3 regions of the Eubacterium maltosivorans genome follow, and region 3 is predicted to be linked to each of the others. Evidence: predicted binding sites of a transcription regulator. Region 3 holds the regulator's gene; each other region holds the start of a gene.
The links. Region 3 encodes HrcA, which represses chaperone genes, less so after heat shock. Its sites were predicted from a motif close to TGTTAGCACTCNNNNNNNNNGAGTGCTAACA; they were not measured.

Region 1 (10,044 bases), 220 kb from region 3:
AAAAGGCAGAGGAAAACGGCCTTGAGCTTTATTATCCAGCACCCATATTGTGTACAGACAATGCGGCGATGATCGGCTCCATGGCTTATTACAACTATATTAATGATGTGAAAAGCGACTTGTATTTAAACGCTGTGCCGGGGCTGAAGATCGGCAGCAGATAAACACTATGTAGATCTTTGTATGGGTTTTATCAAAAAAACTACAATATATAGCGGTATACGTCAAAACAGCGTATACCGGTTTTTAATATAACTGAAAAGAGGTGCGTTCGATTTGAATCGAATCAGGCAATGGCTTCAGGGCGGTTCTCATAGTGAGCACAAAGGCGGCCTTGAAATATTAAAATACATTGGTCCGGGATTGCTGGTGACCGTGGGCTTTATCGACCCAGGCAACTGGGCTTCTAATGTAGCGGCCGGCGCGGAATATGGCTATTCGCTGTTGTGGATGGTAACGCTATCGACCATTATGCTCATTATTTTACAGCATAACGCTGCCCATCTGGGCATTGCGACCGGCTACTGTATGTCGGAGGCGGCCAGCCAGTATCTGCCTAAATGGCTCAGTGTGCCTGTTCTGTCGACCGCGGTTTTGGCCACCATTGCCACTGTCATGGCAGAGGTGCTGGGAGGTGCCATTGCGTTGGAAATGCTTTTTTCGATCCCCATAAAAATCGGCTCGATCCTGGTAACGGCTCTGGCGCTCTTTTTGCTTTTAAGCAATTCCTATAAAAAACTGGAACGCTGGATTATCGGTTTTGTGTCGCTGATCGGTGTTTCTTTCTTAATCGAAATACTTATGGTTCATGTCGACTGGGGCGCTGCCGCTGTTTCCTGGGTTAAGCCCTCAACGCCGCCGGGTTCCATGCTGGTCATCATGAGTGTGCTGGGCGCGGTGGTAATGCCGCATAACCTCTTTCTGCACTCTGAAATTATCCAGAGCCGTCAGTGGAATACGAAGGAAGAATCCGTTATTAAAAATCAGCTGAAGTTTGAGTTTACGGATACGCTGGTTTCCATGATTATCGGATGGGCGATCAACAGCGCCATGATCTTGATGGCCGCAGCCACCTTTTATAAAGCGGGATTCCAGGTCACAGAGCTCTCTCAGGCCGCGGACATGCTCAAGCCGCTGGTGGGCCCGGGTGCATCGCTCCTCTTTGCTTTCGCCCTTCTGCTGGCAGGAATCAGCTCGTCCGTCACCGCGGGAATGGCGGGGGGCACTATTGTTGCGGGGATGTTCAAGGAGCCTTACGATATTCATGACCGTCACAGCCAGCTTGGGATCATTGGCATCTTTCTGGCATCGCTGATTATTATCTTCTTTGTAACCGACCCGTTTATGGGTCTGGTCTACAGCCAGATGCTTCTGTCCATCCAGCTGCCCATCACGATTTTCCTGCAGATTTACCTGACCACCTCCAGGAAAATTATGGGGAAATTTGCCAATGGCAGGATTGACTTTACGATTCTGCTGGTCGTCGGACTGCTGGTAACAGCGCTTAACATCATGCTGCTGGTGAGCAGCTTTTAGTGGGATATGAACTTTTTAATATAATAAACCACAATATATAGCGGTATACGTCGTTTCGACGTATACCGTTTTTTGAAATGAGATTAAAATAAGTACGTAAAAACAGGATTTTATGGTATACTATTTTTGGTTGAAAACCATTAACTTTTGAGAGGTATTAATATGAAGGATGCTATAAACATTAGCCTTGACGAGCTGTCACAGATAGAAGATTATTGCCTGTCCGCTGTTAATCGTTGTGGAGAGTTTGTCTGTTATTCGAAAGGCTGTGAATTAATTGAAGGTTATGACCATGGGGAGGTTCTTGGTAAAAAACCAAATGATTTGTACCATAAAGCGAAGACGCGAAAAGAGGAAAAGTCGAAATCGCTTATTATGGAAACACTGAGAACAGGAAAATCGCTTAAAAATGTAATCAATGTTTATGAGACGAATCATCATCAGAAAATAACGTCGGTTTGCAGCACCTATCCTTTATTTGACCAAGAGCAAAAACTTCGTCTGGTGTTGTGTGTGTACAGGGAAATTTCTGATTATTTAAACATGGTTTCCGTCATAAACAAACAAAAGATTGAGCTGAAAAGCAGTGAAGATTTTGAATATCACAATGGTACAAAATATGTTTTTGAAAGTATTGTTGGAGAAAGCCCAAAAATAAAAAAGTGTATCGAACAGGCAAAAATTGCGTCGAAAACACTGGAGCCTATTCTGATATATGGTGAAACCGGGACTGGAAAAGAGCTGTTTGCGCAGAGTATTCATAACGCCAGTGTGTATTACAAGAAAAATTTTGTAGCAGTAAACTGTGCCGCCATTCCGGAAAATTTACTGGAGTCCACTCTTTTTGGCACGCGTAAAGGCTCTTTTACAGGGGCTTTGGACACAAAGGGCCTCTTGTATGAAGCGGAAGGCAGCACCTTGTTCTTAGATGAGCTCAACTCGATGGATATACGAATGCAGTCTAAACTTTTGCGTGTTCTGGAAACGGGTAAATACCGGAGAGTCGGCGAAACAGAGGAGAGAAGCTGCAGCGTGCGAATTATCAGCGCAGTCAACAGGGAGCCGCAAAAATTAATTCAGGAGGGTAAATTAAGAGCGGATTTATACTATCGCTTGGCAGTCTTTGATATTAATCTTCCAGCTTTAAGAGAACGAGTTCAGGATATAAAAATACTAACGGCCTTTTTTCTGGAAACACTGGGACCAGTGTTGGGTAAAAAGGTGACAAGCATTTCACCAGAAGTGGGAAAAAAGTTTTCAGAGTACTCCTGGCCGGGTAATGTAAGAGAACTCAGACACGTGCTGCATCAGAGTATTTGTATGATGAAAAACAATGATCTGGTTTTGGATGAGGAACATTTGCCTGAATATATACAATCGTTTGAAAGTAGTTACCATTTTTCTGAAAAAATGGTTATACATGAAAATATGGACTTGAAAAATACATTGGATCAATATGAAAAAGATTTGATCGAAGCGGCATTAGAAAAAAATAACTTCAATATTACAAGAACGGCAGAGACGCTTAATATAACCAGGCAGTCACTGCATCATAAAATCAACAAATATGAACTAAAGGCTCTCTAGATTTTTTAGAGAGCCTTTTTGTAATGCTCACCTGTTTTTTCTTCCTTTTCGATAAATAATAAAGGCAAATACAGCGGCAATAATGGACCAGGCAACCATCCATATAAATATTTTGTTAAAGCCGCTGACTGGGTCGGCGTCAATCCAGGAGCCCATGAGCGAAGTCATGAATGCGTCAGGAATAAACGCAATAAAGGATATAATGCCTGTTGCGATGCCGGTTAATTCCAGTGGAATCCCACCTTCACCCATAACTGAAAAGTATATGGATTTTACACTATAGTATAAAAAGGCTAATATCATTGAGACGGCAATAGAAAGTATTGCCACAGATGTCAGGAAAGGACTGATTCCAGAGCAGATTACGATTCCACAGAGCAGGTAAATAATAAAAATCAATTTTGATTTTGCTTTATCGGCTAAAATACCGCCAAGTATACCGGCCAGCACCACGACAATATAGTTTCTGAAAATAGCGAGTCCTGCCGAAAGTTCCTCAGAAATTCCTAAAATTTGGGTGGCATATGTTCCCAGATAGTTTACACCAGACATGATGACACAATAGCAGCTGAACATGAAAATGGAAAGCAGCCAGGTTCCAGGAAGTTTGAGCACTCTGCTGATTTTACAGAGTATACCGGATTCCTTCGCAGCGTCCTCAGTATCCGTTGACAATTCGTTCTGCTTTTTTTCGGTTTTTGGAAGAAAGATGATGCTTAAAACACCGAAAAGGCCATAGATAACGCCAAATGACAGCAAAATCATACGCATACCTGAGATTTGGCTGGTAAAAAGGCTCAGCAGTCCCAGAAAGATAAAGCCGGCAATGGCGCTGATAATGCCGCGTAAAGCCTCGCTTGTTCCAAAGATTTTACCCTGTTCGTTCTCATTTCCGAGGCTTCGCAGCAGTTTAATATAAGCGGCCCACATGGTACCGGCGTTAAAAACTGCAAAGAGTGCGCTGATAATGACCAGGGAAGTATAATCAGGAAATGAAGCTTCCCAGAAAGTCAGAGCCATACTGGCAAAGAAGGAAGCCGCCAGCATTACACGAGAGCTGAATTTATCAGCCAGGACGCCGCCGACCGGGTAACAGAAAAGTGAAACCAGCCCATAGATTGATCCTAAATTACCAAACTCAAAGTTTGTCAGCTGAAAAGCAGCGACAAACTGATCATAAAAAGAAAAGCGAATATAGGGAATAAAATAGATTAGCCCGACCATTATACTGATTAATCCGACTAAAAAGTTACGTTTTATCTTAGACATGATAAACTCCTTAGTGCAGCCACAGAGAACAGCCGTCAGTCTCTGCGGCAAAATATATTTTATAACCCATTACGATATTCGATCGGAATATATTGATTTAACAGTTTTTCCTGTTCTTTTGTGACAGGCGCAGGTTTGAAGGAATCAATACGTTTTTTCACTTCTCCCTGCATTTTTTCTTTCAGAGAAAGTGAGCCGTGATTTTGCCATTCATTAGGATCGAGTTTGTTCAGATATTTTGTAACGTAGAATTCTTCACGAAACATTTTGGGGGTGCGCCCGGTAAGAAAATTGCCGCGAGGCCCTGTTTTTTCGACAATGTCCATACAGAATTTTTCTTCTGAGGCATCGATACCAGAATTGAGACGTTCAGTGAAATTATAAATTTCCTCGTCCAGAATAAATTTTTCAAAGCAAGTAACATTGTATGTCCCCATTGTGCCCAAAGCGTGAAAAACCATATCTGGTTTTACCTCAGAAGTTGTCCGAATGGATAACATGGCTTCCATACCTGCCTGATAATCCAGTTCCTTTGCGTCGCTGAACGCGCCTCCGGTTCTGAAAGGGATACCATAATAGTCCGCGATGCCGGCAGTGGCGTAAAAAATAAGCGCAGCCTCGGGATTTCCCATACAAAGCTGTACAGAACGCAAATCCGTTGAACCTGAAACATTGGCATATATAATGGGTGTGCCAGGCTGAATTAATTGAGATAAAACAATACCAGCGAGAAGCTCGGCATTGGCCACGGTCAGCAGACTGATGACAGAAAATGGGGCGGTGAGCACAGGCATCGCGCAGGTGGCAAACCAAACGCCCTGTCTTTCCTCACAGACTGCAAACATCCTTTCAAGCGGATCATGGTCATAGCACAGAGGTGTAATAGGGTTAAAACCGTGTGAGCCGACAACCTTGTCGTAAATACCTTCATAATCCTGAACAAGGCGGATTCCTCTTCTGTAGGCCTCGCGGAGCCGGCCTTTTGCAGCCGTCGCGGTATTTGGGTTTGCAAAAGGGACTGGCTTATTGGCATATTTTAAAAGTAAAGCCAAAAACCCAAGCTCAGTCTCATTTTGTGTGAATTTTTTGGAGGTAAAACAGGGATTCGTCATCACACAATCCAGAACAGGACTGGTATCCGAAAGCTTAACCCAGTCAATAATATCTTTGTTTGTAAAAGCTCTTATTCGGCTGCCATCCTGTAAATAAGCAGAACCGGACACCGGAAGCTTTACATAACTGTGGCCGCCGATGTGAACGTTGCCCTTTGACGAATAGATTGTAAACTTCTTTGGCACGGTTTCTAAAGCTTCCTCAAGCATTTTTTCTTCGATATAAACCTTATCGCCTTCAATTCTTGCTCCATGCGCTTTAAAAACAGATAAAGCCTCTTCGTGTTCAAATTTTACGCCTACCTTTTTTAAAATAGTGAGCGTATGCGCGTGTATTTTTTCAATATCTGCCTTAGAAATATATTTTTCGTATGCTTTCATCGATATTCTCCTCAATAATTTTGTATGGCGCCATTTACTTTATGGTTATATAAAGCAAGGAATATGCCAAAAATAATATGAAAATTTGGATTATTTGGTCTGTTTTAAAGCGTTCCCAGGCGTAAAAAGAATAAAAAGCGTAAAGGTAATTGTCAGTGACAAAAAAATATACAGTTTATGTCTTCCAGATAAGCCATGTTTTGAAGAAAAGTGTAAAATAATTTGTCTATTTTGCGTAAAAAAGAAAATATTACTAAATCTAAAAAGTGATCTGGTGGTCTGCAGGCGGATGGATTAATGGTTAGATTTTATCTGAAACGGTATATAAGTTATAGTGATCAATTAGAACTTTTGATATGAAATGGAGATAAAAATGAAAAAAATATTAGTGGTTTTGACCAATACTGCGAAATATGGAACGAAAAATGAGGCGACAGGTCTCTGGCTGTCAGAAGCGACTGAGTTTGTGAAAGAATTGATACAGGCTGGTTATGAAATTGATTATGTCAGCCCGAGGGGCGGCTATGTGCCAATCGACCCTCGCAGTCTGAAAAACGCTTATGTCAATGAGAACGTGTTTGCTTTTTATAACTCAGAGGATTTCCAGAACAGAGCATTGGCAGACTCCCTTAAACCATCGGATATCAATGCTTCCGATTATTTGGCAATCTATTATACAGGCGGCCACGGCGTGGTCTGGGATTTTCCGGACAATAAAGATTTGCAGGCAATCAGCCGAGAGATTTATGAGCAGGGAGGTTATGTGACATCGGTCTGCCACGGATTAGCAGGGCTTTTGAATATAAAAACATCAGATGGAAGCTATCTTATATCTGGTAAAACACTCACAGGCTTTACAGAAACAGAAGAAATTCTAAGCGGAAAAAACCGCTTAGTGCCCTTTGGTACTGAGAAAGAAGCCAGGAAGCGGGGAGCGAAATTTGTGAAAAAACGCGCTTTTAGTTCTTTTGCAGTACAGGATGGGCATTTGATAACAGGGCAGAATCCCATGTCTGGACAGGCCGTGGCAAAATGCTTGCTGAAAAACTTAAGCAGTTATTAAAGACAAAAGGCGGATTGTGAAAAAAAGCGGCGTATGCAGCTAAATTTGCTTGTTGGGTAAAAATAAGAAAATACCGCTTGCAGAAACAGGTAATATAAAAAATAACGAAGCCTGAAAGGCGCATAACCGGAGAGCTTTCACAAAAAATATTAAGCAATCCTGAAATCCTGAAAAAAGTCATTAAATTTATTAAAAAGGTCTTGCAAATTTTGAGAGAATGGTTTAATATAATGTTAGCACTCGGAGGTAATGAGTGCTAACAAGAAGAAAATAATAAAAATCATAAATCATTAAAAATGGAGGAATCAAAAATGAGTTTAAAACCATTGGGAGACAAGGTTGTAATCAAAGTTAAAGAAGAAGAAGTAACGACTTCTAGCGGTATCGTATTACCGGGTTCTGCACAGGAAAAACCACAGCAGGGAACCGTTGTCGCTGTTGGCTCCGGCGAAATTGTTGATGGTAAAAAAGTGCCGCTGGATGTAAAGGAAGGCGATGAAGTTATCTATTCTAAATACGCTGGCTCCGAAGTAAAAGTTGGCGAAGAAGAATTCTTGATTTTGAAACAGTCTGACATCTTAGCAATTGTTGAATAATTCAGAAAACCACATTTAATAGATTATAAATTTTCAGGAGGAAGATTAAAATGGCAAAAGATATTAAATTCAGTGCAGACGCCAGAGAATCACTGATTGCTGGCGTAGATAAATTGGCAGACGCTGTCAAAGTAACCTTAGGACCAAAAGGAAGAAACGTTATCTTAGCAAAGAGCTACGGTGCTCCAACCATTACAAACGATGGTGTTACCATTGCTAAAGAAATTGAACTGGAAGACGCTTTTGAAAACATGGGCGCTCAGCTGGTCAAAGAAGTTGCTACCAAAACAAACGATGTAGCTGGTGATGGTACTACTACCGCTACCTTATTAGCTCAGGCTATTGTAAGAGAAGGTAACAGAAACGTTGTAGCCGGTGCGAATCCGATGGTTCTGAAAAAAGGGATCGAAAAGGCTGTGGAAGTTGTTGTTGACGAACTGAAAGCTAACAGCAAACCAGTAGAAACCAGAGAAGCAAAAGCTCAGGTAGCTTCCATTTCCGCCGCTGATACCGAAATTGGTGATTTAATTGCAGAAGCCATGACTAAAGTCGGCGACGACGGTGTTATCACTGTTGAAGAAGGCAAGGGCATGGGTACAGAACTGGAATTTACCGAAGGTATGCAGTTTGACAGAGGATATTTATCTGGTTACATGGTAACCGATACTGAAAAAATGGTTGCAGAATTAGACAACCCATATATCTTAATCACAGACAAGAAAATCACAAATATCCAGGAATTACTTCCAGTGCTGGAACAGATTGTACAGCAGGGCGCTAAGCTCTTAATCATTGCTGAAGATGTTGAAGGCGAAGCTTTAACAACCTTAGTACTGAACAAATTAAGAGGAACCTTCAACTGTGTCGCTGTTAAAGCTCCTGGCTTCGGTGACAGAAGAAAAGCCATGTTACAGGATATCGCTGCTTTAACAGGTGGTCAGGTAATCTCTGAAGAAGTTGGTCTGGAACTGAAAAACGCCGATATGTCTATGTTAGGACGCGCGCGTCAGGTTAAGGTTGACAAGGACAACACCATCATCGTTGATGGACAGGGAGACCGTGCGATCGTTGAAGAAAGAGTCGCTCAGATCAAGGCTCAGATTCCTGAAACCACATCGGATTATGACAAAGAAAAATTACAGGAACGTCTGGCTAAACTGGCTGGCGGCGTAGCAGTTATCCAGGTTGGTGCCGCTACCGAAGTTGAATTGAAAGAACGCAAATACCGCATCGAAGACGCATTGAACGCGACAAGAGCTGGTGTCGAAGAAGGTATGGTACCTGGTGGTGGATCTGCGTTCATCGAAACCTTAGACAAGGTAGATGCTTTAATCGATACCTTGGAAGGCGATGAAAAAATCGGCGCTGCTATCATCCGCCGCGCGATTGAAGAACCCGTTCGTCAGATTGCTGAAAATGCTGGTCTTGAAGGCTCTGTCATTGTCAACGAACTGCGCAAGAAAGAAAACGGCATCGGCTTCAACGCTGCTACCGGCGAATTTGTCAACATGATTGAAGCAGGTATCATCGACCCGACCAAGGTAACCCGTACAGCTATCCAGAACGCTGCAAGCATCTGCGCGATGTTCTTAACCACCGAAGTTGCCGTTGCTGATTTACCAGAAGAAGCAGCTCCTGCAATGCCTCCAATGGGTGGCGGCGGAATGCCAATGATGTAATAAAAGCTAATATAAATAAAATGATATGATTTTATAACAGGCAGGATATTAAGTGAAAGCTTAATATCCTGCTTTTTTAGTTTTCAAAAGAAGCATTTTTATGTATAATGATTTCATTGGAGCTTAGGTAGGAGAGAGCAAAATGTATAATTTATTGATTGTAGACGACGATGCTTCGATACTGGAAGTAACGCGGATTTATTTTACAGGCCGCGGTTATAAGGTTTACACGGCCCAGAACGGAAAGGAATGCCTCAAAACAGCGGCCCATATGCCTCTGGACTGCATTGTGCTGGATGTGGCGCTGCCGGATATGGACGGCTTTGAGGTTTGTGAAGCGGTTAAAAAGAATAACAATGTCCCCATTCTTTTTGTGTCAAATTACGCTGAGGAGGACAAGCGGATCAATGGTTTTGTTTCAGGCGGCGATGACTATGTTATCAAGCCTTTTAGTCTGCGAGAGCTTGAACTGCGCATCTGCGCGCGCATACGTCAGCAGGAAGGAAAGGCCAGCCGTGGCGAGGCGCTGAACTTTGGAAGGCTGAGTATCAATGAAGCAGCAAGAAGTGTCGCTTATGAAGATAAGACCATATCCTTAACTGCGGCAGAATTTGATATTCTGTTTTTTTTGGCGAACCATGAAAATCAGGTATTTTCCCAGAAGGATATTTTTGAAAGGGTGTGGAAGCTGCCGGATTTGGGTAACGCGCATACGGTTCAGGTACACGTGGCGCAGATCAGGAGAAAGCTCAATTCTTTTTCTGAGGAACATCAGTATATCCAGACGGTTTGGGGAAAAGGCTATAAATTTGTTGCGGATC
Region 2 (10,044 bases), 1.7 Mb from region 3:
GAAACCGCAGAGTAAAACCCGCTGAATCCATTTACGAAGAATGCTCTTTGTTCAAAAAAGTCAGGTTCCACCTTTCCAATGCCAAAAATAACAAAGGAGAGCAGACTGAATACCAAAATGACAAAGAGAATATTCTGCACAATCGCTGCATTTTTTATGCCAAAAAGATTGATGATATAAAACAACGTTAAAACACCTGCCGCCACCACCTTCATTCCCACTGGATTGTTAAGCGCTGGGATCAGGCTTGCCAGATACTGCGCAATGGATATGCCAAAAATTGCAATCGTGATCCGTCCAAAAAAGTAGATATATACATATAAGCCACCTGCCTCTTTTGTAATCAGCTCTTTAGAGTAGCTGTACGCAGCGCTCATTCTGGGAAGAACGCTGCTCATAATAAAGAGAGGCCGAAAAGAGATCAGAAACAGGACAGCACACAGTGCAAATGCCACAAAAACGCTCCTGCCAGTCATTCCAATGCCGATACCTGTCAGCGTAATAATTCCTGATCCTATTGTAAAGCCGGTTGCCATCGTAAGTGTTTCGAAAAAAGAAAGCCTGTTGTCTTTTTTCATCTGGTAACCTCCCGGCAGATAAGTCTATTGACTCGCTGCCCCAATTTTTAATTGTCAGCTACCTTTCTTTCCGCGATTTCAGCGCGCAATTCCGGTAGTTTTCTTTCATTGACATTATAAAACAGCATCGCAATCACAGCGACAAGGCTGACGCCTGCCGGGAAAAACATCGCCAACGATTTTATACCCTCTATTACTTCCGGCGTTGGCTCAACCCCGCTTTGAAGTCCGATAAGCCCAAGACCAAAGGCTGCTACGCTCGTTGAGAATACCGCCGCAATTTTTATGGAAAGCTGGTAAACACTGAATATAACCGCTCTGGCATTGTAGCCTGTCTTCCATTCACTGTAATCAGTGATATCTGCGTACATGGCTGTATTGACAACGTTCGGGAATGCGACTCCCACGTAACCAATACAGGCAATAATCAAAACAAGCGTCGCATTGCTGGCGTTAAAGAACATGAGCACCAACGCTGCACAAATCCAGACCATTCCTAAAATATAGGTTTGTTTTTTAGTCAGCTTTTTGGTGATAAACGGTACAAGCGTTGACCCAATAAGCATGAGAATACTGGTTAAGCCGAAAAATGTTGGAATGATATCCGGATTTTTGACAACATAGATATAAAAATAAGGGAACATTGCAACAATCAACAGGGTCGTTAATACTCTGCACACATCTGCGACTAAAATGGCCAAAAGCGGACGGTTTGTTACCACCTGTTTAAACATCTGTGCAACTGTAACTTTTTCGGCCTTACCACCCTTGACTGCAACGCCTGAATCCTTGTAGTCTTTTGTGGCTGCAAAAAGGTTTCCATAACCTAAAACGGTCATAAGCCCTAATAGCAAAGCCGTGATAAAAAATCCCTGTACCGTCATTTCCTGAGCGCCGGCAACCAGATAGATTAAAGGCAGTAAACACCAGCCAGCCAGAATTTTGCCAATAGAGTTTCCCTGTCCACGGAATGTGGAGAGCTGCACACGCTCCGCCGCATCAACCGTCAGTGTGGAATTTAAGGATGTGTATCCAATGTATGAAACATTTGTGGCGATACAGAATGCCGCATAAAAAATTGTATAGAGCACAATATAGACGCCCTCTGGCAGTCCTGTCAGGTTTGCACACATAATTGTGTTGAAAAGAAGTATAAAGAACGAACCAATGAGTATCCATGAACGGTAGCGTCCCCATTTAAAATTGCTTTTCTCAATAATCGGTCCAAGTATCGGAACACTGATCGTGTCCAAAATACGGCCAAAGGTCATGATAACCCCCGCCTGAACTGGAGAGATTTTCAATACCTCTGTAAAAAAAACCAGATAATAGGTATTTGAAAATGTAACCATAAAAATAAAACATAAATCTGCAAAGCCATATGAAAATTTTATATAATTACTTAATTTTTTCATCTCGATCTCCTCATCTTGCCTATCATAGCGTATAAAATCCGTTTGTTCATATTAACAGTTTGATGATAAACCCAAACAGTTTCTCCTGGGATACCTGCCAGTAAGGCTCAAGATAGCTGTTTTCCTCATAGTCTATTTCATTTTGTTCACAATACTCTTTCCAGGTTACCAGATATTTTGTATTTTCGTCCATTGCCTTCCCTCCTAATATTTTCCGTAGGATTCTACAAATTCATACAGCGCCCTTACATTTTCTGGTGTTCCGTCATTTGGATAGGTAATCCCTTTAGCAACAGTAAATATATAACCTCCGCCCGGCGCCAGAACATCCATTAATTTTTTGGCTTCATCAATGACTTTTTCTTTTGTACCATACTGAAGCAATGACACATCATAACCGGCTGTAATACACATGGTCTTACCCAGCTTGTCTTTAGCCAGCTGCGGGTCCATATATTCAAAGGCTCCAAGAATATGCCCCTTTGGAAGATCCTGAAGATAGTCATAATAACGCGTCCAGTCACCTTCAAAATAAATACGCATATACTGGCCTCTTGCCGCCATGCGCTCTACCATTTCTTTAAAAGTCGGCCACCAAAGCTTTGCAAAATCTTTTTCCCGCATAAAAACAGGCATATGAAGTGGAATGCTGATAAGCTTCCCTTTTACCGCAGGCAGCTGGGCTGCTAACCGGTCCATCAGCGGTAATACGGCTTCGGCTGCTGCCGCAACTTTTTCCGGGCACCTCCGAATATCCATCGTAATTTCTGAAAACCCGCGAATCATATCCGAAATATAATCCATCGGCGCTTCAACCAGCCCTGCTCCTGTCAAGGGAAGACCATATTTTTTGCTGACACGTCCCGCTTCCATCAAAATCGGGGTTGTCATATCGGTCTGTATATTCATCGCGCGGACAAGCGACATCCCATAACCAGCCCCCTCTGAATCCAAAGCTTTGTAGACTCTCGGCAAAACCTTATCCACAATAAATCCAAATGGGTTTTTTATAAAATCATCATACTCCGAACGATCCATACAGCTGACTTCTGGATGCTGCATAATTCCAGTTTTACTTTCAGTAAAATTAATTGATTTCAACGATTTGTAAAACAACGGATTTCTTGAAAACAATGACGGGCATGTGTCTGTCGCAAAATCCTGCGCAATTTTCTCCATTGCCTCTCCCATTATCTTTGGATCTACCGCACTTCCCTTGATAGGATAACCAGCATAGTCAATCGCCCAATATTCGCCAAACCGCGTTTCATGAGGAACCCTGTCCGGCTGTTCTAAATCGACGGCCTGAATATACCTCTTTTCTCTTTCTTCATACAACTGATCCACGTTTTTATTCACCATGTACCCCTCCTGACTGAATTTTAAACTGAATATTCAATTCTATATTCAGTATAATATAATGAATTCGTTTTCTTGTCAATGTTTTTTTGTTTATTTTATTATTTTACTATTTTTACTATTGGTTAATGCTAAATTTTACGTGTAAATTTAAAAATAATATAGTATAATAAATACTCAAAAAGTTTTTTAAAGGAATGGCCAATGGATAAATACAGAAATACAGATGACGGACAAAGAGAAAACATTTTATATACAGCAAAATCGCTTTTATTGGAACTGGGATACCGTAAAACAACCATTGCATTAATTGCTGAAAAAGCAGGTGTTTCGGTTGGTTTAGTGAATTATTATTTCAAAAAAGAAGAAATTGTAGGACAGATATTTCACGACTTCATTCTTTATATTCGTCTTTTTTTAAATAAAAAGCTCGGCTCTATGATTGAGAACCAGTTTCAAATGCACATATTATTTAATCGTATTTTTTTCATCAAAATTTTTGAGACCCCTGCTGCTTTAGAGCTATATAGCATACTCCGTGACAAAGAGCTTTACCTGGATGTTAGCCACGATTATATTCGAAGCTCCATGTCTGCCATTATCCTGGAATTTGATCTTGATATAGAGCCAAAAATGTTTAGGAAGCTGACCATTGCTGAGTATGGCGCCCGAAAAGCACTTTATCAGGATATCTATAATTCTCCAAACAAGGAAATTTCCATAGATTTCACGGACTTTTTATCAACTATTTCTGTCCGGCTAGCTGGTGTTACCCCTGAGATCATTGATAAGAATATAAAACACTGTAATAAGCTTATGCGCTATATTGATCTTGACAACATTCATTTTGAAGATGACTTTCATTCTCTTGATGAAACGCCATAAACCCGTATCAAATATCAAGAAAATACAAAAGCCCCATTCTTCACAAGAATGGGGCTTTTAAATGATTAAGGCTTTATATGGTCTATATTACACCATCAGCTCACAAATAGAGCGCGCAAATTCTACTGGATCTTCAATGTTCATTCCCTCAATGAGCATGGCCTGATCGTAAAGCAGGTTGGCATATTTTTTCAGCTTATCGTTATTTTTATCTTCATATGCTTTTTTCATGGCGTCAAACACTGGATGGTTTCCATTGATTTCGAGAACCTTATCGGCTTTGACGTCGCCGCCCATGGGCTGTGCGTTTAGAACTTTTTCCATTTCTAAGGATATTCCCTCTGTCGAGAAGCACACTGGGTGGCTTTTCAGTCTTGTGGACAGCTTAACCGCATTTACCTTGCCGTCCAGAGCGCCCTTGATGGCGGTCATTAAATCTTTATTCTCTTCATTTTTGGCTTCAGATTCTTTTTTGGCTTCTTCGGACTGTTCGATACCCAGATCATCATCGGAAGCGGAGCGGAATTCTTTGTCATCATACTTCATGAGGCTCTTAAGCGCAAATTCATCCACGTCGTCGGTGCAGTAAAGCACTTCGTAGCCCTGATCTAAGAGCAGCTCAATCTGCGGCATTTTCCCAATCTTTTCAATGGAATCACCGCAGGCATAGTAAATATATTTCTGATCTTCCTTCATTCTGCCGACATATTCTGCAAAGGTGACGGTTTTCTTTTCACTGGAGCTGTAGAACATCACCAGATCCTTAAGCTTATCAGCATTCATCCCATAGTTTTCATACATACCAAACTTGAGCGGCAGACCAAAGTTTTTATAGAATTCGTCGTATTTTTCACGGTCTTTTTTCTGCATGTCCATAAGCTCAGAGGTAATTTTCTTTTCAATACGCTGGGCGATGGCCATGACCTGGCGGTCCTGCTGAAGCATTTCTCTTGAGATGTTTAAAGAAAGGTCCTGTGAGTCGACCAGACCTCTGACAAAGCCAAAGTAGTCCGGAAGCAGATCCTCGCATTTATCCATGATCAGCACACCGCTGGAATACAGCTGCAGACCTTTTTTAAACTCTTTTGAAAAGTAATTATAGGGCACGTTCGACGGGATAAACAGCAACGCGTCATAGGTGCACACGCCTTCTACATGGGTCGCGATGACTTTTGCAGGATCGGTATAATCATAATATTTTTCCTTGTAGAAATTGTTATAGTCTTCATCGGTAACTTCGCTTTTATTCTTTTTCCACAAAGGCACCATGCTGTTGAGGGTCTCCTCCTCCAGGTAGGTATCGTACTGTGGTTCGTAATCCTCTTTGGCTTTTTCTTCCTCGGAAGTCTCTACCAGGGTACTCTTTTCCACTTCCATTTTAATGGGGTAGCGGATATAATCGGAATAACGCTTAATCAGCTCTCTGAGACGATATTCTTCCAGATACTGGCTGTATTTTTCATCATCGGTATCGTCCATGAGTGTCAGGATGATTTCTGTCCCGACTTCATCTTTATCGCAGGCTTCAATGGTATAGCCCTCCGCGCCTTCTGATTCCCATTCATAGGCCACGTCGCTGCCGTCTGCCTTTGTACGGACCTTGATGTCTTTGCTGACCATAAAGGCGGAATAAAAGCCGACGCCAAACTGGCCGATGATATCAATATCTTCCTGAGCCTCATGCTCAGACTTAAATTCCAGAGAGCCGCTGTTGGCGATAATGCCAAGGTTTTCTTCCAGCTCTTCCTGGGTCATCCCGATACCGTTATCGGTAATGGTCAGCGTTTTTGCTTCCTTATCCGGAATAATGTGGATCGCATAGTCTTCTCTTGAGAGGCCGCTGCCGCCTTCCGACATATTTTTAAAATAACGTTTGTCAATGGCGTCGCTTGCATTTGAGATGATCTCTCTTAAAAAAATCTCTTTGTTTGTATAAATCGAATGAATCATTAAATCCAGCAGGCGTTTGGATTCTGCCTGGAATTGCTTTTTAGCCATAATCTCCACTCACTTTCATTTCGTTATTGTTAGCACTCGTTATCTCTGAGTGCTAACAATACTATAGATCATTCTGATGAAAAAATCAAGATCTTTTGAGGAAAAATTTAAATAATCTTAATGACAATTTTTGTTCTCATAGCTTTCTCCCGTTTTTGTGACGTCTCAGTTATTACGAGTACCTTTATAAAAACTTAACAAGGATGCTCTGCATCTTCCTTTCCAGAGCATCTAAAACCAAAAACCCGCCGGAGTTTCCCTTGCTTTCCGGCGGGTAAGGCTGATTGTTATGATATTTTGGTTTCCAGCACTCGGCGCATCACTACCTGATTGTCATAGAAAAGATCAAACATATCCGGCGCAAAGAACTTTCCTCTGTCGCGGTACATAATCTCCAGAGCTTCCTCCATTGTGAAGGCCCGCTTATATGGCCTTACAGCCGTCAGGGCGTCGAAAACATCTGCGATGGAAAGCGCCTGTACATAAAGCGGAATCTCATTTCCCTTTAAGCCACAGGGATACCCGCTGCCGTCCCACCGCTCATGATGATACAGCGCCATATCTCTGGCATAGTTCAGGAAATCATCCGGGTGTGTGTTGTCAATAATTTTCTGTACCATATCGCCGCCGATCTGGCTGTGGGTTTTCATATGGTCAAATTCTTCCGGTGTAAGCGGTCCCGGTTTTTTTAGCACCTCATCCCGGATTCCAATCTTGCCGATATCGTGCATGGCGGAGGCCTGAAGCATATCTGCCCTGGTTTCTTTCGGAAAAGCCTTCTTATACTGCGGCGTTTTTTCCAGAATTTCAAGCAGCGCCCTGAAATACCGGGTGGTATTTTTCACATGACTGCCGGTGGTACCATCTCTGGACTCGATGGCCTCTGCCCAGCCCTGGTTCATCATCTTTTGCAAATCCTCGATGCGGCTGGTTTTTTTCCGGACAATTTCCTCCAGATTGTTCTGGTAGCCATACAGCTCTATCTGTGCGTCAACTCTGGCCAGCATGGCGACATGGTCGAATGGTTTGGTGATAAAATCCTTTGCTCCTAAGAGAAATCCCTTCTGTTCGCTTTCAGAATCTTTCTGTCCGGTCAGAAAAATGACGGGTATCCTCCGGTATTCGGGCTGTTTTCGTATCTGCCTCAGGGTTTCATAGCCATCGATTCCAGGCATTTGAATATCCAGCAGGATCATGTCTGGTCTGCCAATTTTAAGGTAACGCAGCAGCTGTTCTCCCGAAATCAGTTTTGTAAGCCGGTAATGCGTCTGGAGCACACTCTCCGCCAGATCCAGATTAACCGGGTTATCATCGACCACAGCAATGTTTTTTCTGCTGTCCGTTCTCTCTTCCTGTACCTGCTCCTGTTCGCAGGGGCTTTCCCCTTCACGGTAGGTATCCAGTATCTCGGCGGCCCACTCAAACTCATAGCGCTCGTAGCAGTCACGCAGCTCATTGAGAAGAAGCGTGCTTTTTTCATCGCAAAGGTAATGCGTTTTTTCAGAAAAAAGAGCTTTCAGCATTTCTGTATCATAGGTTTTAAAGGCTTTTTCCAACTGGTTCAGCACACAGCTGTCAAAGTAAATATCATTTTGTTTTTCGGGCTGATTTTCCATTTCAGTCCGGTTTAAAAAACCTTCAATCTCTTTAACCGCGCGGCTTACACGTACGGTGAAAACTGGCAGCGTGGTACGGATTTTCGCCAGGTCTTTCTCATTTCCCTGCTGCTCCATCTTTTCGGCCAGCGCAGCAAGACCGGCAGCCGAAACAGCCGCACAGGCTCCCTTAAGACCATGTACCTCGATGATAAAACGCCGCATGTCGTTTTTGATTAACTCTGGCAGATCGGCTGTTTTGTCCTGGACGGTACGGTAAAATGTTCTTAAAATCTGGGTGTAAACAGAAATTGAACCGATCCGCGTAATCCCATCCCGGAAATCGATCTCCTCGGTTCTATAGCGCAGCAGCCACTGGGGAATATTCTCCGTTGCAGGACCAGTCTCTTTCTGCTGTCCGTCTGCCCTTGTATCGTTGGCCGCTTTCAGCCATTTTCTCAGGATGTCATGCATCCTGTGAATGTCGATGGGTTTTGCTAAAAAGCCGTTAAAGCCTTCGTTTTTATAAAACTGCTGGGCCTCCCGCGTGGCATTGGCGGTCAGTGCAATAATGGGCAATTTTTTATATTTTTCATCCGGCAGGGCCCTGATTGTTTTCAAAGCCTCTACTCCATCCATCTCAGGCATCATATGATCCATAAACACGAGATCGTAGTCCTGCTTCTGGACTGCCGCCACTGCCGCCACACCGGAAACGGCAAAATCAATCTGCATGCCGTAGGGCTCCATAAGTCCCTCGGCGATCTGAAGGTTCAGCTCATTGTCATCCACCACCAGTACAGAGACAAAAGGCATGGAACGAACCATGGTATTGCCTGCTCCGGGCTGTTTAGACGGACTGCTGATTTTTTCATTCTTATTAAGCACCATTGCCAGCTGCCCTGTGAACAGAGGAAGATAGACGCTTGTGTCATTCATCAGCGGATGTTCATTCAGATTCAACAGCGTGATAAAAGCAGCGTTTCCCATCTGTTCGGCGGTGTCAAGCATTCTTAAAACGGCTCGTTTGGCAAGGATATGTGTGTAACGGTTCTTTTCCATATACATATCAAAGGTTTCCCGCGTGTCACACAAGTCATAAGGTACGCCCAGTTTATCAAGGCAGTCTCCCTCGTAACGCCGCAAAAGCTCTGATGTTTCATAGACCAGTATCCTCAGCTTTCCGTTCACTTTTCCAACCATCGGCGTCTCGTCAGAAATCCCCTGGCAGACTGTCGCGGTAAAAACAGACCCTTTCCCATATTCGCTTTTCACCTTAATTCCTCCGCCCATCATTTCACAGAGGCTTTTGGCGATGCTGAGGCCAAGGCCGGTTCCCTCAACATTTCGGTTTCTGTGGGTATCTATCTGATTAAAGCTTGTAAAAAGCTTGTCCATATCTTTTTCTTTAATGCCAATGCCTGTATCCCGGACTTCAAACCGCAGGCAAAGCTGTCCGTTCTGGCCTTTCTCAAAGCTGATCCCGAGACGGATATAACCTTCATTTGTAAATTTAACGGCGTTGCCGACAAGGTTCAGAAGAATCTGCTTGGTTCTTCCCATATCCCCGATGAGCGCTTTCGGAATCATGGGATCAACATCGGTGAGGAATTCCACAGGCTTTTCGCCTATCCGTACAGCGATGATTACTGTCAAATCATAAAGCAGGGATTCCAGCTCATAAGGGGCTTCTGTAACCGTAAATTTCCCTGAATCCATTTTTGAGATATCCAGAATATCATTGATAATGGTCAGGAGGCCTTTCCCCGAGTTCATAATGCTCAGTACCTGATCGCGCTGCTTTGAGGTCAGATCATCCCTCAAAAGGATCTCGCTGATTCCCACCACCGCGTTCATTGGCGTGCGCAGTTCATGGCTGACATTGGCCAAAAAAGCTGATTTTTCGTCTGCTACCCTTTTCCGGCTTCTGGATACTGTATAAGAAAACACAGCAAAAAGTCCCAGAGCCATAAAAATAATCAGCATTGCTACTGCGATGACAATAAGCTCACGGGTCAAAGCCACGGTTTTTCCAACCACCACATCTTTTGCGACAACATTGACAACAGTCCAGCCGTTAAAGCCAATGGGCTTATAATAAGCGTATTTTTCCACGCCCATATTGGAATAGAGGGTCATTCCCTCCTTGTGAGCCGCCACATCATTTTTCAGGCTTTCCAAGCTGTAGCCTTCTTTAAAGCTGACACTTTCCAG
Region 3 (10,044 bases):
GCATTGTGGGCTCGCCAGCCAGCCTTCGGGAATGGGCTCTGATGGAGGCTGGCACCTTCCATTCGGTTATCCAGTCCAATTTCATGCGCAGCTACCGGGCCTGCCGGGGCCGGAAACGCGCCCTTGAGGAGCTGCCGGAAAATGTGCGCGGCCTGATCGGGGAGCTGGCGGGGCAGAAAGCCCTGCCGCCCGACAGAGGGAGGGACAGCGATGCGGGCAGTGAATGACCGGGATAACCAGGCCGAAATCCTCCGCTTTATTGAAATGGCCAAACAGGGCGACAAGGCCATGAAGCTGGCAGTGGTCAATCTTTTTAAGCCCATGGCTTACAGCATGGTTTACCGGTCCTTCTATCATAAGGAGGAGCGGGAGGAAATGTACCAGGAGGCCTGCCTGCAGATTCTGGAGGCCATTGAGGACTTTGATACAGAAAAGTACCGGCACGTCTATTTCAGGTATTACCTTAAGAACCGTCTGCGTTTTATGATTTTAAACCGGATTTGGCGGATTGGGCTTGAGAAAAAGCGGTTTGCCTGTTCGCTGGATGAAAAGGTGGCCGGGGAAGACGGAGAGGAGGACTGTTGGAAAATCGACTGGTTCCCGGCCGCCTGCAATACAGAGGAGCAGGCCATCAGGGGCTGTATGGCCCAAAAGGTGCTGGAGGTGATGCGAAAACGGATGGTTCAGGAAACCTATGAGGCGGTCTGCCGGCATTTTATGGAGGGGATCAGTTACGCCGAGATCGCTTTGGAAAGAGGGCAGAACCGCTCCACTGTCCAGTACCAGTGCAGGCGCGGGCTGGAACTGGTGAAGCGGGAGCTGCTCGGGGAGAAGGCTTATCTGAGGCAGGTATTGGGAGAGGATTTTTAGACGGCGTCAAAATCAGGCGTAATGGGCCAGGGCTTTTTCAAGCTCCTCCCTGAGGGAGGCGCGCAGCGGCTCCGGCGAATGGAGGATCAGGTCGCCGCCAAAGGAAAGGAGGTAACCCACAAGCCAGTTGTCCACCGGCAGGCAGGTGCGCACATCAAAATTGCCGCCGGGCAGCGGGGTGACCTGCGCTCCGGCGAACTCGTCGTAGACCCGGTAGGCCCGGCTTTTAAGAATGGTGAAGTGAAGCGGGGTCATGACGACTTTGGCGTTTTCTCTAAAAGGGACAGCGGGATAAGGATCAAAGGTGTCCTCCAGCACCTGCAGGTCCTGGATGCGGAACAGCTTGAACACGCGGTAATCCTGCCGCGTATGGCAGTAGGCCTGGAGGTACCAGTTGTGCCCCTTAAACAGCAGCTTAATGGGATCGGCGCTGCGCTCGCTTTTCTTACCGTCTCCGCCCCAGTAGGAAAAATGGATGGTGTGCCGGGTGAGAATGGCGTTTTTGAGCTCATCTGAGCGCTCCCGGTCCTGTATGGAGCCGCCCCAGCCCGTAAAGTCCACCTCGATCCAGCTCTGCTGGTTCTTTTTGAAAAAGGTCCCCAGCTTGGTGAGCAGGCCGTCAGGGTCTGGATACTCGACGGCTTTAAGGCTTTGAAGGGCCATGAGGATTTCGTTCTGCTCGGCGTCGCTCAGGATGGATTTATCCAGGGTGTAGCCGTCCATAAGGGCGATGCCGCCGTTTTTTCCCACGTTGGTGTAAATGGGAACGCCGCTGATGCTCAGGCGGTCAATGTCCCGGTAAATGGTGCGGACAGAGACTTCAAAATGGTTTGCCAGCTCGCTGGCGGTCATTTGGCCCTTGTCCAGAAGCAGGTAGATGATTTCGAACAGGCGATGGGTCTGCATGATATTTCTCCAATTAAAATGGACGGCAGATCTGCCGTCCGTTTTGTTTTTTTATACGCTTGGCGCTTCCAGCATGTTTTCGCGGATTTTGTCCAGATCTTCTTTTGTCAGATCGGTTTTATCAAGCAGGTAAGCGTCGACATTCTCGTAGTTTTCCTTGATGTAGTTTAGCTGGATTTTCAGCCATTCGGGCTTGACACCAAAGAAATCCTTGAGCTGATCCTTGGAAACACCCTTGGCCTCATTCATTTCATCGGCCATAATGGTGCCCAGAACCTCGAAGGCTTCGTCGAAGGTGAGGTTGGTCAGGGAGTAATCCGAGATAATGGTTTCCTCCGGCACGCCGCAGATCAGCAGGATGAGGGCTGTCATGAAGCCGGTGCGGTCCTTGCCGTTGGTGCAGTGGTACAGGATGGGGTATTCGCCGGGGTCGGTCATGACCTTGAGGATCTCTGCGTAGAGCGGCGCGGCGTTTTCGACCTGGTAGCGGTAGATTTTGCGCATAAACTGATCGATGCCGTCAGGCGCTGTAAAATTGATCTCGTTGTGGCTGAAGGGGATGTTTTTGAGTACCGGAATGTTTTTATAATCTGCGGTGGAGGGCAGCTTGTCCGGCATGGCTTTGGCCTTGGGGGCGTCCCTGAAGTCAAAGACATGCTTGAGGCCAAGCTCTTCGAAGTATTCCACATCCTTATCGGAAAGGTGGGCCAGCTCCTCGCTGCGGATCACCTTGCGCCATTTTGTCTTGCGTCCGTCCAGACCGGTATAGCCGCCGATGTCGCGGATATTGATGGAATTTTCCAGCTGGATCAGCCGTTTGCCCAGGTTGGACTCGTCGCAGAAAATCAGGTGGTCTTCGTCCTTGAAATCAGTTTCCAAAGGATTTTTCTCTGGAAGCGGAAGGCTGTCGCCCTGGTTGAAATCTTCTGCCTGAAGCTTTTTCTGGCGTTTTTTATGAATCAGATATGGGACTGCGGCAGCCGCGGCAATAAGCGCCCCAATGCCTACAAATTTTTTCATATGTTCACTCCTTTGACTCTTTATACTTTATTATATAGAATATATTGTAACATAAAGACTTAAATTTGTCCCGATGACAATTTGTTTTTTCATCATATTTTATAAAAAGGAGCGTTTTAATGGAAAATGTCGGAATTTATGTGCATGTTCCCTTCTGCCAGCAGAAGTGCCGCTACTGTGATTTTCCCTCATGGGCGGGGCTTAGCGAGGCGGATGCCCGGCGTTATTTTGAGGCGGTCTGCCTTGAGATAAGGGCCTTCGCGGCTGAGCAGGGCAGGCTGTCCGCGCGCACGGTTTATTTTGGGGGAGGCACGCCCTCTTACGTGGCGGCTGATCATATCGGCCAGGTTATGGACTGTATCCAGGAGTGCTTTGAGCTGCCTGAGGGGGCCGTTGAGGCGACCATTGAGGCGAACCCCGGAACCCTGACCGGCGAAAAATGCCGGGCTTACCGCAGCATGGGCCTCAACCGCGTGAGCCTGGGTCTCCAGACCACGAGCGATGAAGGGCTTAAAGCCCTGGGGCGTATCCACACCTACGCGGATTTTGAGTCGTCGCTGGAGCTGCTGGGAAGCGCGGGGTTTGAGAATATCTCGGCGGATTTAATGTTTGGCCTGCCGGGACAGACCCTGGAGGATGTGCGCCGGGACCTTGCGAGACTGACGGCCCTTGAGCCCGTTAAGCATATCTCCTGCTACAGCCTGAAAATCGAGGAGGGAACTGCCTTTGACACGCTGTACCGCCAGGGAAAACTGGCGCTGCCGGACGAGGCGCTGGAACGCCAGATGCAGCACGCTGTCATCGACGGCCTGGCAGAGAAGGGCTTTGAGCAGTATGAGATATCGAACTTTGCAAGAAAAGGCTGGGAAAGCCGCCACAACAGCCTGTACTGGGTGATGAAGCCCTATGTGGGCTTTGGGCTGGGGGCGGCCTCCTATTATAAGGAAGAGCGCCGCACCAACGTGATGGCAATGGGGGACTACTGTACTCTGGCTGAACAGGGGAAAGCCCCGGTGCTCGAGGCGCACACGCTGGATGTGCAGGAGAAAAAGGGCGATTTTATGTTTCTGGGTCTGCGGCGCATGTGCGGCGTAAACGACGCGGATTACCGAAGGCAGTTTGGCAGCAGCTTTTTTGAAGATTTTGAGGAGATTGGAAACCTTGTGGCGGCGGGGCTTCTCACGCGTGAGGGGCCGGTGATCCGCCTTACCACAAAGGGCCAGGATCTGGCGAATCAGGTGTTTGTGGCATTTGTATAAGTGAGATGAGTGTAGCGGAGGACCGCCGTTGGATTTTGCGGGATCGCCGCGAGCAAGGCGCGCGGCAAAATGGAAAAATCCTTTGACGGTTTTCGCTGCACGCCCTCTCTTTTTCAGCTTTTCACTTGGATAATATACCAAAAGGTTTCCTTGCTTAAATAATGTTTAAATCTTAAAAACTTGACATTTATCTTATAGAAATCTATTGACAAAGTAAGAACCCGGTGGTATATTATAGTCAAGATATTAGCACTCACAAGTAACGAGTGCTAATAAAGAGGTGAACAAAATGGACTTGAAAGAGAGAAAGAAGAAGATATTGGAGGTAATCATTAAGGATTACATCAATACCGCCGAACCGGTAGGGTCCCGGACTTTGTCAAAGCGTTATAATCTTGGCATCAGCCCTGCGACCATCCGGAACGAAATGGCTGATCTCGAAGACCTGGGCTTTTTAATGCAGCCGCACACCTCATCTGGAAGAATTCCGACTCAGCTGGCATATCGCTATTATGTCGATGAGATCATGCAAATTCAAAAATTAGCTAAGGTTGTGAGAAATGACATCCATAATGGGTATCTTAAAATAACAAGGGAGCTGGATAACACCATGAACCACACGGCGAAGGTGCTGTCACAGCTGACCAATTACACCTCTGTGGTGCTGTCGCCGCGGGTTTCCTGCTTTAACTGCAAGCACGTACAGATTGTTCCTTTGATCAAGGAACGGGTTTTACTCATTGTGGTCACCTATGAAGGGATGGCAAAGAACATTGAAATGACCCTTTCACAGGAAATTGACACCACTTTGGCCCTGAAACTGAGTAATGTCTTAAACAGCTTCCTTAAGAATATTTCCTTCCAGGAAATTAATATGGAACTGGTGGATCAGATTCAGGAATTGTCCCCGGATGAAAGCAGTTTACTCCGGGAAATTCTTCCGGTATTAAGGGATACTTTGATGGAAGAGGCTTCAGACATCCACTCCATGGGTCTGACGAATCTTTTCAACTATCCCGAATTCAGTGATGTGGAAAAAATCCGTCACCTGGTCAATGTGATCGAGGAAAAACCGCTGCTGGCGGGGATCCTGTCAAATGATGACGCCAGTCAGGTGATTAACATCAGCATCGGGGATGAAAATGATAATGAGAATCTGAAGGAATTCAGTATTATTACGACAACCTACGAGCTGGAAGGAAAGACCGTAGGCGCTTTTGGGGTCATAGGACCGACGAGGATGAATTATGACAATGTCTCCTCGGTTCTTGATTATATAAGAAATGAACTGAACACAAACTTAACAAAATTATTAATGAAATAGGTGGTTAAATGGCTAAGGAAGAAAAGATGGAACAAAACGTAGACGAAACCATTAAGGAAGAAGCTACGGAGGAACAGGCAGCAGAGGAACAGAAAACAGAAGAACAGGAAACTGTAGAGGATGTTGAAAAATCGGTAAATGAAGCGGCCAAGGCAGAGGAAGCGGCTATGGAGCGTCTTATGCGCCTTCAGGCGGATTTTGAAAACTATAAAAAAAGAACGCAGAAGGAAAAGACCGACATTTACCAGTTTGCTCTTGAGGGCTTTGTCACAAAGCTTTTACCAGTGCTTGACAACCTGGACCGCGCCGAAGCGGCGGCGGATGATGACAATGCGGACAAATACCGCGAAGGCGTCCAGATGGTTTTCAAGCAGCTGATCGGTGTTCTGAACGAGGAGGGCCTGCAGGAAATTGACTGTGTGGGTACAGCCTTTGATCCGAACTTCCACCACGGCGTTGCCGTTGGAGCAGATCCTGAAAAAGACGACCAGGTTGTTCTGGAGGTTTTCCAGAAGGGTTACACTTTTAAGGATAAGGTCATACGGCCAGCGATGGTTAAGGTTAACCAGAAGTAAAAAAGCAATTGACAATGGGGAATTGAGAATGGAGAATTAAAAGAACAAATTTGCTTTAGCAAATTTGAGAAAGCGGTCAACGGCCGCATAAAGATCAAAATGCGTAGCGTTTTGTACCGGAATTTTCCATTTTCCATTCTCAATTCTCCATTAAACAACAAGTTGCTTTTTTGAAGAATAATAAAAATTAGAAATTTATACTAAAAACTTAGGAGGACATATATTATGGGTAAAGAAAAAATTATTGGTATTGACTTAGGTACTACAAACTCTTGCGTTGCTGTTTTGGAAGGCGGCGAACCGGTTGTTATCCCAAATGCAGAAGGGAACCGCACAACCCCGTCTGTTGTTGCGTTTACTAAAGACGGTGAAAGACTGGTCGGCCAGGTGGCAAAACGCCAGGCTGTCACCAATCCAGACCGTACAGTCGCGTCCATCAAGAGACACATGGGTACCGACTATAAAGTAACCATCGATGATAAGAGCTACACACCGCAGGAAATCTCTGCGATGATCCTGCAGAAATTAAAATCAGACGCAGAAGCCTATCTTGGCGAAACAGTTACCAAGGCTGTTATCACTGTACCGGCTTACTTCAGCGACGCTCAGAGACAGGCAACCAAGGACGCTGGTAAGATCGCCGGTTTAGATGTACTGCGTATCATCAACGAACCAACCGCAGCTTCACTGGCCTATGGTCTTGACAAGGCAGACAACCAGAAAATCATGGTTTATGACCTTGGCGGCGGTACCTTCGACGTATCCATCCTGGAATTAGGCGACGGCGTTTTCGAAGTTAAGGCAACCAACGGGAACAACAACCTGGGCGGCGATGACTTTGACAACAAGGTGATCGACTGGATGGCAGATGAATTCAAAAAATCCCACGGCATCGACCTGAAATCTGATAAAATGGCGTTACAGCGTTTGAAAGAAGCTGCTGAAAAAGCTAAAATCGAACTCTCAAGCGTTATGAAATCGGACATTAACCTGCCGTTCATCACTGCGACCGCAGAAGGACCGCAGCATCTCGAACTCTCCCTGACAAGAGCGAAATTCGACGAATTGACTTCTGGTCTTGTAAGAGAAACCGAAGGACCGGTTTCCAAAGCCATGAGCGACGCAGGCCTGGGCAAAAACGAATTGAACAAGGTTATCCTGGTTGGTGGTTCCACAAGAATCCCGGCAGTACAGGATGCTGTTAAGAACTTAACCGGTGAAGAAGCCTACAAGGGCATTAACCCTGACGAATGTGTTGCCATCGGTGCCGCTATCCAGGGTGGCGTATTAGCCGGTGAAGTCAATGACGTACTGTTACTCGACGTTACCCCGCTTTCCTTAGGGATCGAAACCTTGGGCGGTGTATTCACAAAACTGATCGAACGCAACACCACCATCCCGACCAAGAAGAGCCAGGTATTCTCTACCGCTGCTGATAATCAGACTGCTGTAGACATCCATGTATTACAGGGTGAACGTGAAATGGCCTCTGGCAATAAGACTCTGGGCCGTTTCCAGTTAACCGGTATCCCGGCTGCAAGACGTGGTATTCCACAGATCGAAGTAACCTTTGATATTGACGCCAACGGTATCGTTAACGTATCAGCCAAGGACTTAGGCACTGGCAAATCTCAGAATGTTGTGATCAAATCGACCACCAACATGAGCGAAGAAGATATCGACAAGGCTGTAAAAGAAGCTGAACAGCACGCAGCCGAAGATAAGAAAGCAAAAGACCTCATCGAAGCCAAGAACAATGCAGACTCCACTGCTTATCAGGCAGAACAGTCTCTGAAGGACATGGAAGGCAAGATTACCGACGATGAAAAGAGCAAGGTAACCGCTGCTATCGATAAGGTAAAAGCCGCCGGTGAAGGCGAAGACGTTGAGGCAATCAATAAAGCCATCGAAGAATTAAACGAAGCTTTATATCCGATCGCTCAGAAAATGTATGAACAGACCGCTCAGGAACAGACCGCAGAACAGCAGTCTGCTGACCAGAAGGGCGACGATGACGTCGTAGAAGCTGAATACGAAGAAGTCAGCGACGACGATAAATAAGCCGTCCACTGTGAGCCCGACAATAAGATAGACTTTAGGAGATGGCAGCTGTAATGGCTGCCATCTTTAATAATGATTCTTTACAGGCTGGGCCTTTTAGGTTACAATATGAGGCGAGGTGAATAGAAGCATGAGTGAAAAAAGAGATTACTACGAGGTGCTGGGCGTTGAAAAAAGCGCCAGCGCAGATGAAATAAAAAAGGCCTATCGCAAGATGGCTATGAAATATCACCCGGACAAAAACCCGGGCGATAAAGAGGCTGAAGAAAAATTCAAGGAAGCCAACGAAGCCTACGAGGTCTTAAGTGACGAAACCAAGCGTGCGACCTATGACCAGTACGGTCATGCGGGCATGGAAGGCGGCTTTGGCGGAGGCGGAAGCTCCTACGGCGGTTTTGGCGGAGGCGGCTTTGAAGATATTTTCAGCGATATTTTCAGCTCCTTCGGCGGAGGCGGCGGTTTTGGCGGCTTCGGCGGTTTTGGCGGAGGCGGCGGTGGACGCCGTGGGCCAAGCCGCGGCTCGGATATGAAGATTAATATCAATCTTTCATTTAAAGAAGCTGTTTTTGGAACCGAAAAGAAGATTAAGATTAAACGTCAGGAAGAATGTCCGACCTGCCACGGCTCCGGAGCGGAACCGGGCAGTGAAGCCCACACCTGTGACAAGTGCGGCGGCTCCGGGCAGATTTATATCCGTCAGCAGACCCCTTTTGGCACCATCCAGCAGACTACGGTCTGTGATAAGTGCCACGGCGAGGGCGAAATCATCGACGACCCGTGTCATACCTGCCATGGCTCCGGCATCCAGGAAAAGGAACGGACCATCAATATCAAGATCCCGGCTGGTGTGGACAACGGCTCCATCCTGCCGCTTCGCGGCGAGGGCAACACCGGCGCGCGTGGCGGTGGAAAGGGCGACCTCTTCGTTTATATCAGCGTGAAGGAAGACCCGATCTTCAAGCGTGAGGAAGATGACGTTTACCTGGAAATCCCTGTGACCTTTGCGCAGGCAGCCCTGGGCGCAGAGCTGGTCGTACCGACTGTGGACGGCAAGGTTAAGCTGAAGGTTCCAGAAGGCACCCAAACCGGCAAGGTCTTCAGACTTAAGGGAAAGGGTGTGCCGAACGTCAACGGACGCGGACGCGGCGACCAGTACATTACTGTCAGAGTCGAGGTACCGCGCAAGCTGAATAAGAAGCAAAAAGAATTATTGAGAGCTTTTGACAAAGAAACAGGCAATGACAATCACCAGGAAGGTAAAAAATTCTGGTCTAAGGTAAAAAATGCCTTTCAATAGGATTTTTAAATAACCGGTGCATGCTTTTGCAGCACCGGTTTTTTCAGCATAACGGAGGAGAAAATCATGTCGGAATCATTGATAACTAAGCAGGCCATCGCGGACGGTTTTAAGGGATTAATGCGCGTTAAAAGCTTTGATAAGATCACCATTTCAGATATTGCCAAAAGCTGCGGGCTGAACAGACAGACCTTCTACTACCACTTCCAGGACAAGTACGAGCTGCTGGACTGGATTTATTACAATGAGGCGATTTCTGTCATGACAGAGGGACTGACCTTTGAGAACTGGAGCGCCCGTATTTACAGGATGCTGACGCAGATGAAGAAGGAGGATTATTTTTATATCAATGCCTTTAAAGCCTCAGGGCAGAAGGAATTTGAGGCTTACCTCTTTTCTGTGGCCAAAGAGCTGTTTAAGGAGATTATCGGGAATCTCAGCGGCGAGAAAGAAATCAAACCTGAGGATATGGAGTTTATCGCTTCGTTTTTTTCTTACGGGACAGTGGGGATCATTGTCGCATGGGCGCAGGAGGGAATGCGTGAAAGCCCGGAATTTTTGAAGGAGCGTTTTGAAAATCTGGTGTTGGACAGTAAAAATCTGGCGGTTAAGCGGTTTTTAAACACGCTTTAGTCAGGGTTAAAATGCCTGAAAAAATTCTTTTTGGTTCCTTCGATATCCGAGGAGGCGCACAGCTTTAAAAACTCGTTGTAGAGCAGCCTGTATTCGATG

Region 1: the regulator HrcA is predicted to act here: its motif matches at 7,180-7,210, upstream of groES (co-chaperone GroES).
Region 2: the regulator HrcA is predicted to act here: its motif matches at 6,263-6,293, upstream of htpG (molecular chaperone HtpG).

What each region holds. Positions count from the first base shown of each region.
Region 1 is NZ_CP029487.1:3,831,830-3,841,873, forward strand. Features, by position in the region: gene tsaD (tRNA (adenosine(37)-N6)-threonylcarbamoyltransferase complex transferase subunit TsaD) at 1-164, shown strand, start outside; gene CPZ25_RS17795 (Nramp family divalent metal transporter) at 277-1,536, shown strand; gene CPZ25_RS17800 (sigma-54 interaction domain-containing protein) at 1,699-3,123, shown strand; gene CPZ25_RS17805 (MFS transporter) at 3,151-4,392, opposite strand; gene CPZ25_RS17810 (trimethylamine methyltransferase family protein) at 4,452-5,885, opposite strand; gene CPZ25_RS17815 (type 1 glutamine amidotransferase domain-containing protein) at 6,259-6,948, shown strand; gene groES (co-chaperone GroES) at 7,260-7,544, shown strand; gene groL (chaperonin GroEL) at 7,595-9,223, shown strand; gene CPZ25_RS17830 (response regulator transcription factor) at 9,366-10,044, shown strand, end outside.
Region 2 is NZ_CP029487.1:2,317,800-2,327,843, forward strand. Features, by position in the region: gene CPZ25_RS11055 (APC family permease) at 1-578, opposite strand, end outside; gene CPZ25_RS11060 (MFS transporter) at 626-1,993, opposite strand; gene CPZ25_RS20465 (hypothetical protein) at 2,040-2,186, opposite strand; gene CPZ25_RS11065 (uroporphyrinogen decarboxylase family protein) at 2,198-3,355, opposite strand; gene CPZ25_RS11070 (TetR/AcrR family transcriptional regulator) at 3,557-4,237, shown strand; gene htpG (molecular chaperone HtpG) at 4,325-6,235, opposite strand; gene CPZ25_RS11080 (response regulator) at 6,523-10,044, opposite strand, start outside.
Region 3 is NZ_CP029487.1:4,051,827-4,061,870, forward strand. Features, by position in the region: gene CPZ25_RS18800 (replicative helicase loader/inhibitor) at 1-227, shown strand, start outside; gene CPZ25_RS18805 (RNA polymerase sigma factor) at 211-870, shown strand; gene CPZ25_RS18810 (helix-turn-helix transcriptional regulator) at 883-1,776, opposite strand; gene CPZ25_RS18815 (tyrosine-protein phosphatase) at 1,828-2,796, opposite strand; gene hemW (radical SAM family heme chaperone HemW) at 2,916-4,055, shown strand; gene hrcA (heat-inducible transcriptional repressor HrcA) at 4,345-5,379, shown strand; gene grpE (nucleotide exchange factor GrpE) at 5,388-5,954, shown strand; gene dnaK (molecular chaperone DnaK) at 6,180-8,015, shown strand; gene dnaJ (molecular chaperone DnaJ) at 8,146-9,312, shown strand; gene dhaS (dihydroxyacetone kinase transcriptional activator DhaS) at 9,379-9,945, shown strand; gene CPZ25_RS18850 (hypothetical protein) at 9,942-10,044, opposite strand, start outside.